Regions from separate parts of the Salinivibrio sp. IB574 genome, predicted to be linked through region 3. Evidence: predicted binding sites of a transcription regulator. Region 3 holds the regulator's gene; each other region holds the start of a gene.
What was found. The regulator PurR, encoded in region 3, represses purine synthesis genes. The targets are predictions, from matches to a motif close to TNANGNAAACGTTTNCNTNA.
Positions count from the first base shown of each region.

Region 1: purM (phosphoribosylformylglycinamidine cyclo-ligase) is a predicted target of PurR. The motif match lies at 1,553-1,572, and genes of this name have one in related genera.
Region 2: folD (bifunctional methylenetetrahydrofolate dehydrogenase/methenyltetrahydrofolate cyclohydrolase FolD) is a predicted target of PurR. The motif match lies at 1,518-1,537, and genes of this name have one in related genera.

Region 1 is NZ_MUFN01000015.1:7,945-11,224, forward strand. It holds gene purN (phosphoribosylglycinamide formyltransferase) at 1-451, opposite strand, end outside; gene purM (phosphoribosylformylglycinamidine cyclo-ligase) at 451-1,491, opposite strand; gene upp (uracil phosphoribosyltransferase) at 1,676-2,302, shown strand; gene dxs (1-deoxy-D-xylulose-5-phosphate synthase) at 2,389-3,280, opposite strand, start outside.
Region 2 is NZ_MUFN01000017.1:6,921-10,200, forward strand. It holds gene BZJ17_RS09850 (response regulator) at 1-554, shown strand, start outside; gene folD (bifunctional methylenetetrahydrofolate dehydrogenase/methenyltetrahydrofolate cyclohydrolase FolD) at 593-1,450, opposite strand; tRNA gene BZJ17_RS09860 (tRNA-Arg) at 1,747-1,823, shown strand; partial or broken gene tig (trigger factor) at 2,169-3,208, shown strand.
Region 3 is NZ_MUFN01000012.1:61,393-64,672, forward strand. It holds gene BZJ17_RS07555 (TfoX/Sxy family DNA transformation protein) at 1-385, opposite strand, end outside; cyclic di-GMP riboswitch class I at 501-600, opposite strand; gene purR (HTH-type transcriptional repressor PurR) at 780-1,784, opposite strand; gene BZJ17_RS07565 (heme ABC transporter ATP-binding protein) at 2,045-2,821, opposite strand; gene BZJ17_RS07570 (iron ABC transporter permease) at 2,818-3,280, opposite strand, start outside.

The sequences.
Region 1 (3,280 bases), on a different contig from region 3:
CTTGTAAAATCACCGGGCCACCATCCAATTCTTCTGTGACAAAATGCACTGAGGTGCCATGCTCGGTATCACCCGCATCAATCGCGCGCTGGTGGGTATGTAAGCCCGTGTATTTGGGGAGCAACGACGGATGAATATTCAGCATCCGTCCTTGGTAGTGCTCGACAAAGGCTGGGGTGAGTATACGCATAAAGCCGGCGAGAACGACCAAGTCAGGAGCCAACGCATCAATGGCGGTTGCCAACGCATGATCGTAAGCGTCGCGAGTGTCATAGCGCGAGTTTTCGAGCACGCGAGTCTCGATCCCAGCATTATCCGCGCGGGTTAGGCCGTAGGCATCTGGCTTGTTTGCAATCACGCCGACAATTTTTGCGTTTTGCGGGCACTTATCGATTAAGGCCTGAAGATTACTGCCACTTCCCGAGATCAACACCACGATGCGTTTTGTCATTACACCAACTCCACTTGCGCTTCGCCGTCAGCACTTGTTGCAATATGGCCCAACTGCCAAGCGGTTTCCCCTGACTCATTGAGCAGTGCGATCGCTTGTTCGGCATGTGCTTGTGGTAGCGCGATGACTAAGCCGACGCCACAGTTAAAGGTGCGCAGCATTTCATAGTCACTGACATTGCCTTGTGCCTGCAACCAGTTAAAGATGGCTGGCCATTGCCAGCTATTTCCATCAATAACGGCTTTTGTACCTTGAGGCAATACGCGGGGAATGTTTTCCCAGAAGCCGCCACCGGTAATATGAGAAATGGCGTGAGCAGGGTATTGCTCAAGTAAAGTGAGTACTGACTTCACGTAGATACGGGTCGGTGCCAGCAAGTGCTCAACCAAAGGTTTGCCTTCGAGTGGCATGGTTAAATCAGCCTCGCTGACTTCCAAGATCTTGCGGATCAGAGAGTAGCCGTTTGAGTGAGGACCGCTAGAAGCCAGACCAATCAGAGCATCGCCTTCACCGACCTTACTGCCATCAATTAATGCGGATTTTTCCGCGACCCCGACACAAAACCCAGCGACATCATAATCATCCCCTGAGTACATGCCCGGCATTTCAGCGGTTTCGCCACCGATCAGGGCACAACCGGCTTGTTGGCATCCATGAGCAATCCCTGTGACCACATCGGCCGCTGTCTCGACGTCTAATTTTCCGGTCGCGTAGTAGTCGAGGAAAAAGAGTGGTTCAGCCCCTTGAACAATTAGATCGTTCACACACATAGCGACCAAATCAATGCCGATCGTATCGTGCTTATTGGCATCAAGCGCTAAACGTAATTTGGTTCCTACCCCATCAGTGCCGGACACCAGCACGGGTTCTTTATACTTGGTCGGTAACTGACACAGGGCACCAAACCCGCCTAAGCCGCCCATTACTTCAGGACGGTSAGTTTGTTTGACGACGCCTTTGATACGGTCGACTAGGGCGTTACCCGCATCAATATCGACACCTGCATCCTTGTAGCTAAGAGATGATTGTTTACCGCTCACTGCAATTCCTCGCCGGAGTTGGAAGTCAAAAGTCGGCGCTATTCTATCAGTAGATAATTAGAAAGGAAAACGTTTGCGTCAGCTGTTTGGTGAGGAAATAGGCGAGATGTCAAGCCTTTGATCTACGCTAGCAAAACCCTTTCGTGTATACTACCGAGAATTTGTTTTTTGTAAGGAGTCTAAGATGAAGGTCGTGGAAGTCGGGCACCCGTTAGTGAAGCATAAAATTGGATTGATGCGTGAGCGGGATATTAGCACTAAGCGATTTCGTGAGCTTGCCACTGAAGTGGGTAGCCTACTGACATACGAAGCCACTTCAGACTTCGAAACAGAAAAAATGACCATCGAAGGTTGGGACGGCCCAGTCAGCGTTGATCAAATCAAAGGTAAAAAAGTCACCGTGGTGCCTATTTTGCGTGCAGGGCTCGGTATGATGGACGGTGTGCTGGAGCATGTACCAAGTGCCCGTATCAGTGTGGTCGGCATTTACCGTGATYAAGAAACGCTAGAGCCTGTACCGTATTTCCACAAGTTGGCGAGCAATATCGACGAGCGCATGGCGCTGGTGGTCGATCCTATGCTGGCAACGGGTGGTTCGATGATTGCCACTATCGATTTGCTCAAAGAGCAAGGTTGTCAGCACATCAAAGTATTGGTGTTAGTCTCTGCTCCAGAGGGTATTGAAGCTTTGAAAAAAGCGCATCCGGATGTCGAGCTCTATACTGCAGCTATCGATGAAAAACTGAATGACAAAGGCTACATCGTCCCTGGCCTAGGTGATGCCGGCGATAAAATCTTCGGCACCAAGTAATCGTCATCATCGCCAAGATGATGGCGTAATAACGGATCAAAAAGCCCGCTTAGTATCGCGGGCTTTTTTAGTCTAAATGTCCCGTCTTATAAAGACAGGCCTATTTTATCGAGGTAAGTACGCACTTGCTCTTCGATCCCCTCACCATCTAATTGCAGCTCAGCATGCAATTCTTGCTGAGTGCCTTGTGGAATAAAGCGATCGGGCAAGCCAATTTGCAATACCGGCTTAATGATACCTTGCGTCATTAAGCTTTCAATCACACCGGTTCCCGCCCCGCCAGCGGTGGCGTTTTCTTCAATAGTGACAAGGCAATCATGCGTTTTCGCCATTTCTGCTACTAAATCGGTATCCAGAGGTTTAGCAAAGCGCATATCTACCACGGTTGCATCAAGCGCTTCTGCTGCCGCGAGGGCGCCGGGCAACAGAGTACCAAAGTTAAGTAGCGCAATGCGCTTACCTTGGCGTTTTTGCACGCCTTTACCGATAGGGAATGCATGCATATCGCGCTCAATATCAACGCCCATGCCTCCCCCGCGTGGGTAGCGCACTGCGGCCGGGCCCTGATGAATATGACCGGTATAGAGCATTTGCCGGCATTCGTTCTCATCGCTTGGCGTCATCACCACTAGATTCGGGATGCATCTTAGGTAGCTTAAATCAAATGCCCCTTGGTGCGTTTGGCCGTCGGCGCCCACGATGCCACCGCGGTCGATCGCGAACAACACCGGTAAGTTCATAATGGCGACATCATGGATCAGCTGATCGTACGCACGCTGTAAGAAGGTGGAGTAGATAGCTACCACAGGGTTGTACTCACCAATCGCCATACCTGCCGCTAGGGTGACGGCATGTTGTTCGGCAATCGCAACATCGAAGTATTTGTCAGGGTGCGCCTTGGAAAAGCGCACCATACCAGAGCCTTCACGCATCGCCGGGGTAATGGCGAGCAGTTTGTCATCCTGCTCGGCCATATCA
Region 2 (3,280 bases), on a different contig from region 3:
AGGAATTTTACTGCCGTTTGCACAGCACATTAAATGCGCTGGATACAGAAAGGCGTTTGTTTCATTTGGCAAATACCGACTATTTGACCCAAACCTGGAACCGTCGTTACTTTTTCGAGCATCCTCAAACGCGGAAAAACAATGGCCCACGAGGGCTAGCCTTGATTGACATTGACCACTTTAAAAAAGTGAATGATAGCTTGGGTCATCATATTGGCGATATTGCGCTGATTGAGTTGGCCAAAGTGTTGAATCGTTATTTCCCAGACGCGTTGGTTGCACGATTTGGTGGTGAAGAGTTCTGTGTACTGTACGGTAACAATGACCAAGGCTTTGAGGCCCGCCTAAACGCGATGCGAGAAGAGCTAGCGGCGACAACGTGGACACCTTACGATCAGGCATTTCAATTTACGGTGAGCATTGGCATGGTGCACGGGGATGCGTCTGTCCATCAGTTGATCCAGCGTGCTGACCATTGTTTATATCAAGCCAAAGCGAAAGGGCGTAATCAACTCGTTAAAGCGTCAGAGCCGCAACCGGCGCTGTTGGTGTAAAAAAGCCGGCGGTCAGCCGGCTTCTTATCATCACACGATTAGGCGTCGTGGTATTGCTCACAGGCCATCAAGGTATTCTCAATCAGTGTTGCCACCGTCATTGGGCCAACACCGCCGGGAACAGGCGTGATATGGCTTGCCTTTTCGTATGCCACGTCATAGTCAATATCACCGATTAGCTGGCCGCTATCCATGCGATTAATTCCTACATCAATCACAATCGCACCGGGCTTGATCCACTCGCCAGGAATAAACTTAGGCTTACCGACGGCGACCACTAACACATCGGCTTGACGAACATGCGCTTCGAGATCTTGGGTAAAACGATGGCAAGTGGTCGTGGTACATCCGGCGAGGAGCAACTCTAGTGTCATCGGACGGCCGACAATGTTTGAGGCACCGACGACAACGGCATGTTTGCCACGCAAAGGTACGTTGTAGCGATCAAGTAAGGTGATGATCCCTTTTGGGGTACAGGAACGCAGGGTTGGCATACGTTGGCACAAACGGCCCACATTGTAAGGATGGAAGCCGTCGACGTCTTTGTCGGGACGGATACGTTCAAGGACAGAGGTAGCATCAATGCCCGCAGGTAAAGGCAGTTGCACCAAGATACCATCGATGGTGTCGTCATCATTGAGTGTATCGATCAGCGTCAGTAATTCATGCTGAGAGCAGGTTGACGGCAAATCGTAAGAGCGAGAGACAAAGCCCACTTCATCACAGACGCGACGCTTACTGCCCACATAAACCTGTGACGCTGGATCGTCACCCACTAAAATCACGGCAAGCCCGGGCGCACGGCGTCCCGCTTCTTTACGGGCAGCAACACGTGCTGCGACTTCTCGACGCACCGTTTGCGCGATCAGTTTTCCATCAATGATTTGTGCGGCCATAAGTATCCTTTGGCTAAGAGAGCAAAAAACGGGTCGTTATTGTGACAAACTTCGGACGTAAAAGCTATTGCGCAAACGTTTGCTTTTGGTGGTTTGGTGGCAGAGAAACCGCCAAAGTTATTGTGAATCAAAGGTGTGGTGCCAGATATCGCCTTATATTGATTGGAGGAGCTCCACACAACAGGGCTTTTATGCCGCGCGAACTGGCGTGCTTTTGAGCAACTGATTAGACATTTCGGTGAAAACCGTTGACGACGCCTGACCTCGCTTTATAATCCCCGCTGCATATCTATTTTGCGCCCTTAGCTCAGTTGGATAGAGCAACGGCCTTCTAAGCCGTGGGTCACAGGTTCGAATCCTGTAGGGCGTGCCATTTCTTTCGTTCTCGCTAGCGAAGATAATCTCCCGTTTCTGCTCAAAAGCTAACCAAACAGTGCAAAAACACAAAAAGATGTGATCTTGCCCGGTTGAATTGTGAGATATCACCCCAATTTCGATATTGAAACGCCATAGGTCGCCCCTTGTCTCGACTCAGTTGACGGGTGCCGCTATAATAGCGCGTCTTAATTTTCAGTCTCGGATGAGATAGCTCGATACGCCAATTGCGTGTATCCGGATTCGCAGGGGCTATGACGGATTCATAGCTCGGATGATGACACCAGTAAAAACTGGTCAACATCACTCAGTACCCCTGAGTAAATTTGAGGTTAATTTTATAATGCAAGTTACCGTTGAAACCACCGAAGGCCTAAAGCGCCAAATGACCATCACTGTGCCTGCTGCAAACATTGAAGACGCAGTCACGAAAGTTTGGATGCGATCGAAGTTGAAAAACCGCACGCAGAAGTACAAGACAGCGACGTTGAAGAAATGCTGACTACCCTGCGTAAGCAGCAAGCGAACTGGGTTGAAGCTGACGGTGAAGTAAAAGAAGATAGCCGTGTAACGCTAGACTTCACAGGTACCATTGACGGCGAAGAATTCGAAGGCGGTAAAGCGGAAGGCTTCCAGCTAGTCATGGGCCAAGGCCGCATGATCCCTGGTTTCGAAGACGGCTTGGTTGGCAAGAAAGCGGGTGAAGAATTCACTATCGACGTCAACTTCCCAGAAGACTACCACGCTGAGAACCTAAAAGGTAAAGCGGCGCAGTTCGCGATCAAACTTCACACTGTTGAAGCGCAAGAATTGCCAGAGCTAACTGAAGAGTTCGTTCAGCGCTTCGGCATTGCGGATGGCAGCGTTGAAGGCCTGAAAGCCGAAGTCCGTAAGAACATGGAACGCGAGCTGAAGCAAGCGATCAAAAACAAGATCAAAGAGCAAGTCCTTGACGGCTTGGTTGAGCAAAACCAAATCGACGTACCGTCTGCCTTGATCGATCAAGAAATCAATGTTCTGCGCCAGCAAGCGGCTCAACGTTTTGGTGGCAACATGGACAGTGCATCACAACTGCCACGTGAGCTGTTTGAAGAACAAGCCAAACGTCGTGTTAGCGTTGGCCTGCTGCTGGGTGAAGTGATCAAAGCAGAAGAGCTAGAAGCAGACGACGAGCGAGTTAAAGCTCTGATCGAAGAAATGGCTTCTGCATACGAAGATCCAGCAGAAGTGGTTGCTTACTACGAAAAAGATCAGAAGCTGATGGAAAACATGCGTAATGTCGCGCTTGAAGAGCAAGCGATCGACGCGCTGTTGGGTAAAGCGAAGGTTTCTGAAGCCAACGTTGGCTTTAGCGATCTGATGAACGCAGCACCACAAGCGTAAAAACGCAATAAAAAACGTGGGTGTTGTCATTGACACCCCGTTCATGTATCTGCATAAAATGGCCCTAATGAC
Region 3 (3,280 bases):
CGGTTGCCAGCCGTAAATTAGGTAGATCTTTTAATCTTGTTGGCGAAGTCCTGTTTTTCTCAGCTCGATCTCGCTTCGCTACTTCTAGGGCGTATTTTGCTTCTGACAATAACTTTTCTTCATCGTCCCACCATTCTTTTGGTATTGCAAAATACTTAGTTACAACTGGAAATCCTCTTTTCTTATACACGTAGGGCTCGAGGCCTTGTTGTTTTAATAGTGTTTCATTTTCTTTTCCGGCTCGTAAGTGGAGCTGGTTTTCTACGACTAAAACGAACATGGTATCGTCACAGAAAATACCGAATCCGCCAAACATTGAACGGGACTTAATGCTGCCAAATTTGGCAAATAACTTCATTGCATTCTTTAAAGCTGGTTTATCCATTTGATTAATATCTCGATGAATTACTAATGCCCAAAAAAGACGTCAAAATGTAACAAGGCAAAACCACAGAGTTGTCAACGATCTATCAAATAGTTGTCAGCTTCGATCATCAATTGTTGGCAACCCCGCTGCCATCAACTCCAAAACACTAGTGGAAGTTATTAGGCCGGTGGCTTTGCGTCCCATGCTTTCGCCATGGTTTGCCTTGTTCAAACGCTATTAAGCATATAATAATTAGACAGTGATGTCGTCCCAAGCAGCATTTAAAAGTGTGATCTTAGTTCAAGAGAGCTGTAAATGATTAATGGCTAAGTGAAGGGTTTATCGAGTTGTCTCTCATTAGACACACCGTCTCACAAAGGAGACGGTGTGTCATAAAAGTGTAATAAAAACACTAATCTATGATTTTAACTGATTGTCGACTCACTAGTGCAGGTTGCATTTCGAACACTTGCTGCTGAGTCTCGTTGTTGGCAATTCGCGCGAGCAAGAGCTTGACGGCTGTTTTGCCTAAACGGCGTTTAGGCTGGTGAATAGTTGTCAATGGTGGCGAGAAATACTCGGTGAGATCAATGTTATCGTAACCAATCACCGATATATCATCTGGCACTTTCAAGCCGTACTCGTTAAACGTACTAATCGCCGCTAATGCCATAATGTCATTAAAGCAAAAGACAGCGGTCGGGCGGTCTGACATTGTCGCCAATTGCTTCGCGGCAATTTGTGCTTGATCGGCTTCGAAATCCGCTTCAATCAGCCAGTTTTCATTCACTGTAATGTGGGCTTCTTTTAACGCACGGAAATAACCGTTTAAGCGATGCTTACAGGTATTTTTATCCATTTGGCCGGAAATACAGCCAATTTTAGTATGTCCATTATCAATAAAGTGTTTGGTGGCAAGGTAACCGCCTAATTCAGCATTATCTTCTATACGGTCTGTATCGATATGGTGACTGCCCCAATCCATCACGACCATAGGCAGATCGCGTTTTTTTTCTAATAACAGCATCAAATCTTCGTTGAGATCAGAGCACACCACAATGAGTCCGTCGACGCGCTTTTCTGACAACATACGCAGGTAGTCGCGTTGCTTTTCGAGGTTACCCTCGGTATTGCAGAGAATCAGCGTGTAGCCTTGCTTGTAGCAATAGTCTTCCACACCGTGAACAAGCTCGGCGAAAAAGGGGTTGGTGGATTTGGTCACCAGCATTCCCAGTGTACGTGTTGTGTTGCATTTCAAGCTTCGCGCCACAGCACTTGGGGCGTAGTTTAACTCTTCAACCGCTTGCCATACTTTCTCAGTCGTCTTCTCGGCGACAAAGCGGGTTTTGTTTATCACGTGTGACACCGTCGTGGTCGATACACCGGCGAGACGCGCGACATCTTTAATCGTTGCCATCTTGATTCTTCTTTGTAGTAATGCGTAGGGATCGTTACTCGCGACCTTACAGAAAAACGCCGCTGTTCGTCAGCGGCGATGTCTTTCACAATCCCGGCACATCAGACGGTTGCGAAGGTAACGAATCCGATTTCATCCATTCTCATAGCTAATCGGTTGCGCTCTCAGTTTACTTAGGTTGGCGCACACTCGCAATTGGTCTGATCAGCGAAAATGGACTAACAGACGGTTTTGTGAGCCAGCTATGATGTATTTATCAATTAAGACACGATCAGTGGGCAGTTATGCTCCGGATGAGTCAGAACGGTCAGCGGGTATTGGTAGATGTCTGCCACTCTATCACTACTAAAACACTGCCACGGATCGCCGGATAGGACGATTCGAGCTTCTTTCAGAAAATGCAGTTGATCGGCGTATTGCGCCGCCAAATTCAGATCGTGCAACACCAATAGCACTGTCATTCCTTGGTCAGCGAGTGCTCGACAGCGCTTTAGGGTGTAATGTTGATGGGTAATATCTAAGGCCGAAGTGGGTTCATCCAGCATCAGTATCGCTTGATCCGGTGCGGTTTGCGCTAGCTGTAATGACACGCGTGCCATGTGTACGCGTTGTTTTTCACCGCCAGATAGAATCGGATACGGTCGATGAGCAAGATGGCTAATATCCCATGCCGTTAGTTGCTCGTTGGCAAGGGCTGCGATCTGTTCTCGGTTTGCCTTTAGTGGTGTCGCCCCCATCTCGACCACTTCTTGCGCGGAGAATGCAAACGTGAGGCCGCTATGTTGGGGAAGGAAGGCAACTCGTCGGGCAAATTCTTCGCCTTGCCACTGGCTTTTGGGCTGTTGCCAAAACTGCACACTGCCATGCTGATGTTTGTCGCTAATCAATTGCTTTAACAGTGTACTTTTCCCCGCACCATTCGGCCCGAGTAAAACGTGTAACTGGCCGGCAGTAAAGGCGAGATCAATCTCGCTTAGCAGTTGACGGCCGTTAAGCGCATAGCTGAGCTTGGAGATTTGAAGGGCAGAATCTGTCATTCGTGAACCACTGCTTTTCGTTGTTGAATAAGAAGCCATAGAAAGAAAGGAGCACCCATTAGGGCGGTAATAATGCCAACAGGCAATTCGGCGGGGGCGACAATGACACGGGCAACAATATCGGCCAAGGTTAGTAACAGGGCACCAAGAATGGCTGATAAGGGCACTAGTGTGCGATGATCCGGGCCGGCAATTAAACGTCCAATGTGTGGGATCACTAGACCCACAAAGCCGATAAGACCGGCAGCACTTACCGCAATGCCCATTCCCGCCGCGGTCACAACAATGAGTAGGCGTTTTAAATGGTGTACATCAATGCCCAAATACGCCGCTTCGTTTTCACCGAGCAAAAGGGCATTTAAGTGGCTTGCGCGCTGGTAGGCAAATACCGTGAGTAAGCATGCAGCGATGCCAGTGAGAACAATTTGTCCCCAAGTCGCACCGGTCAGCGACCCCATC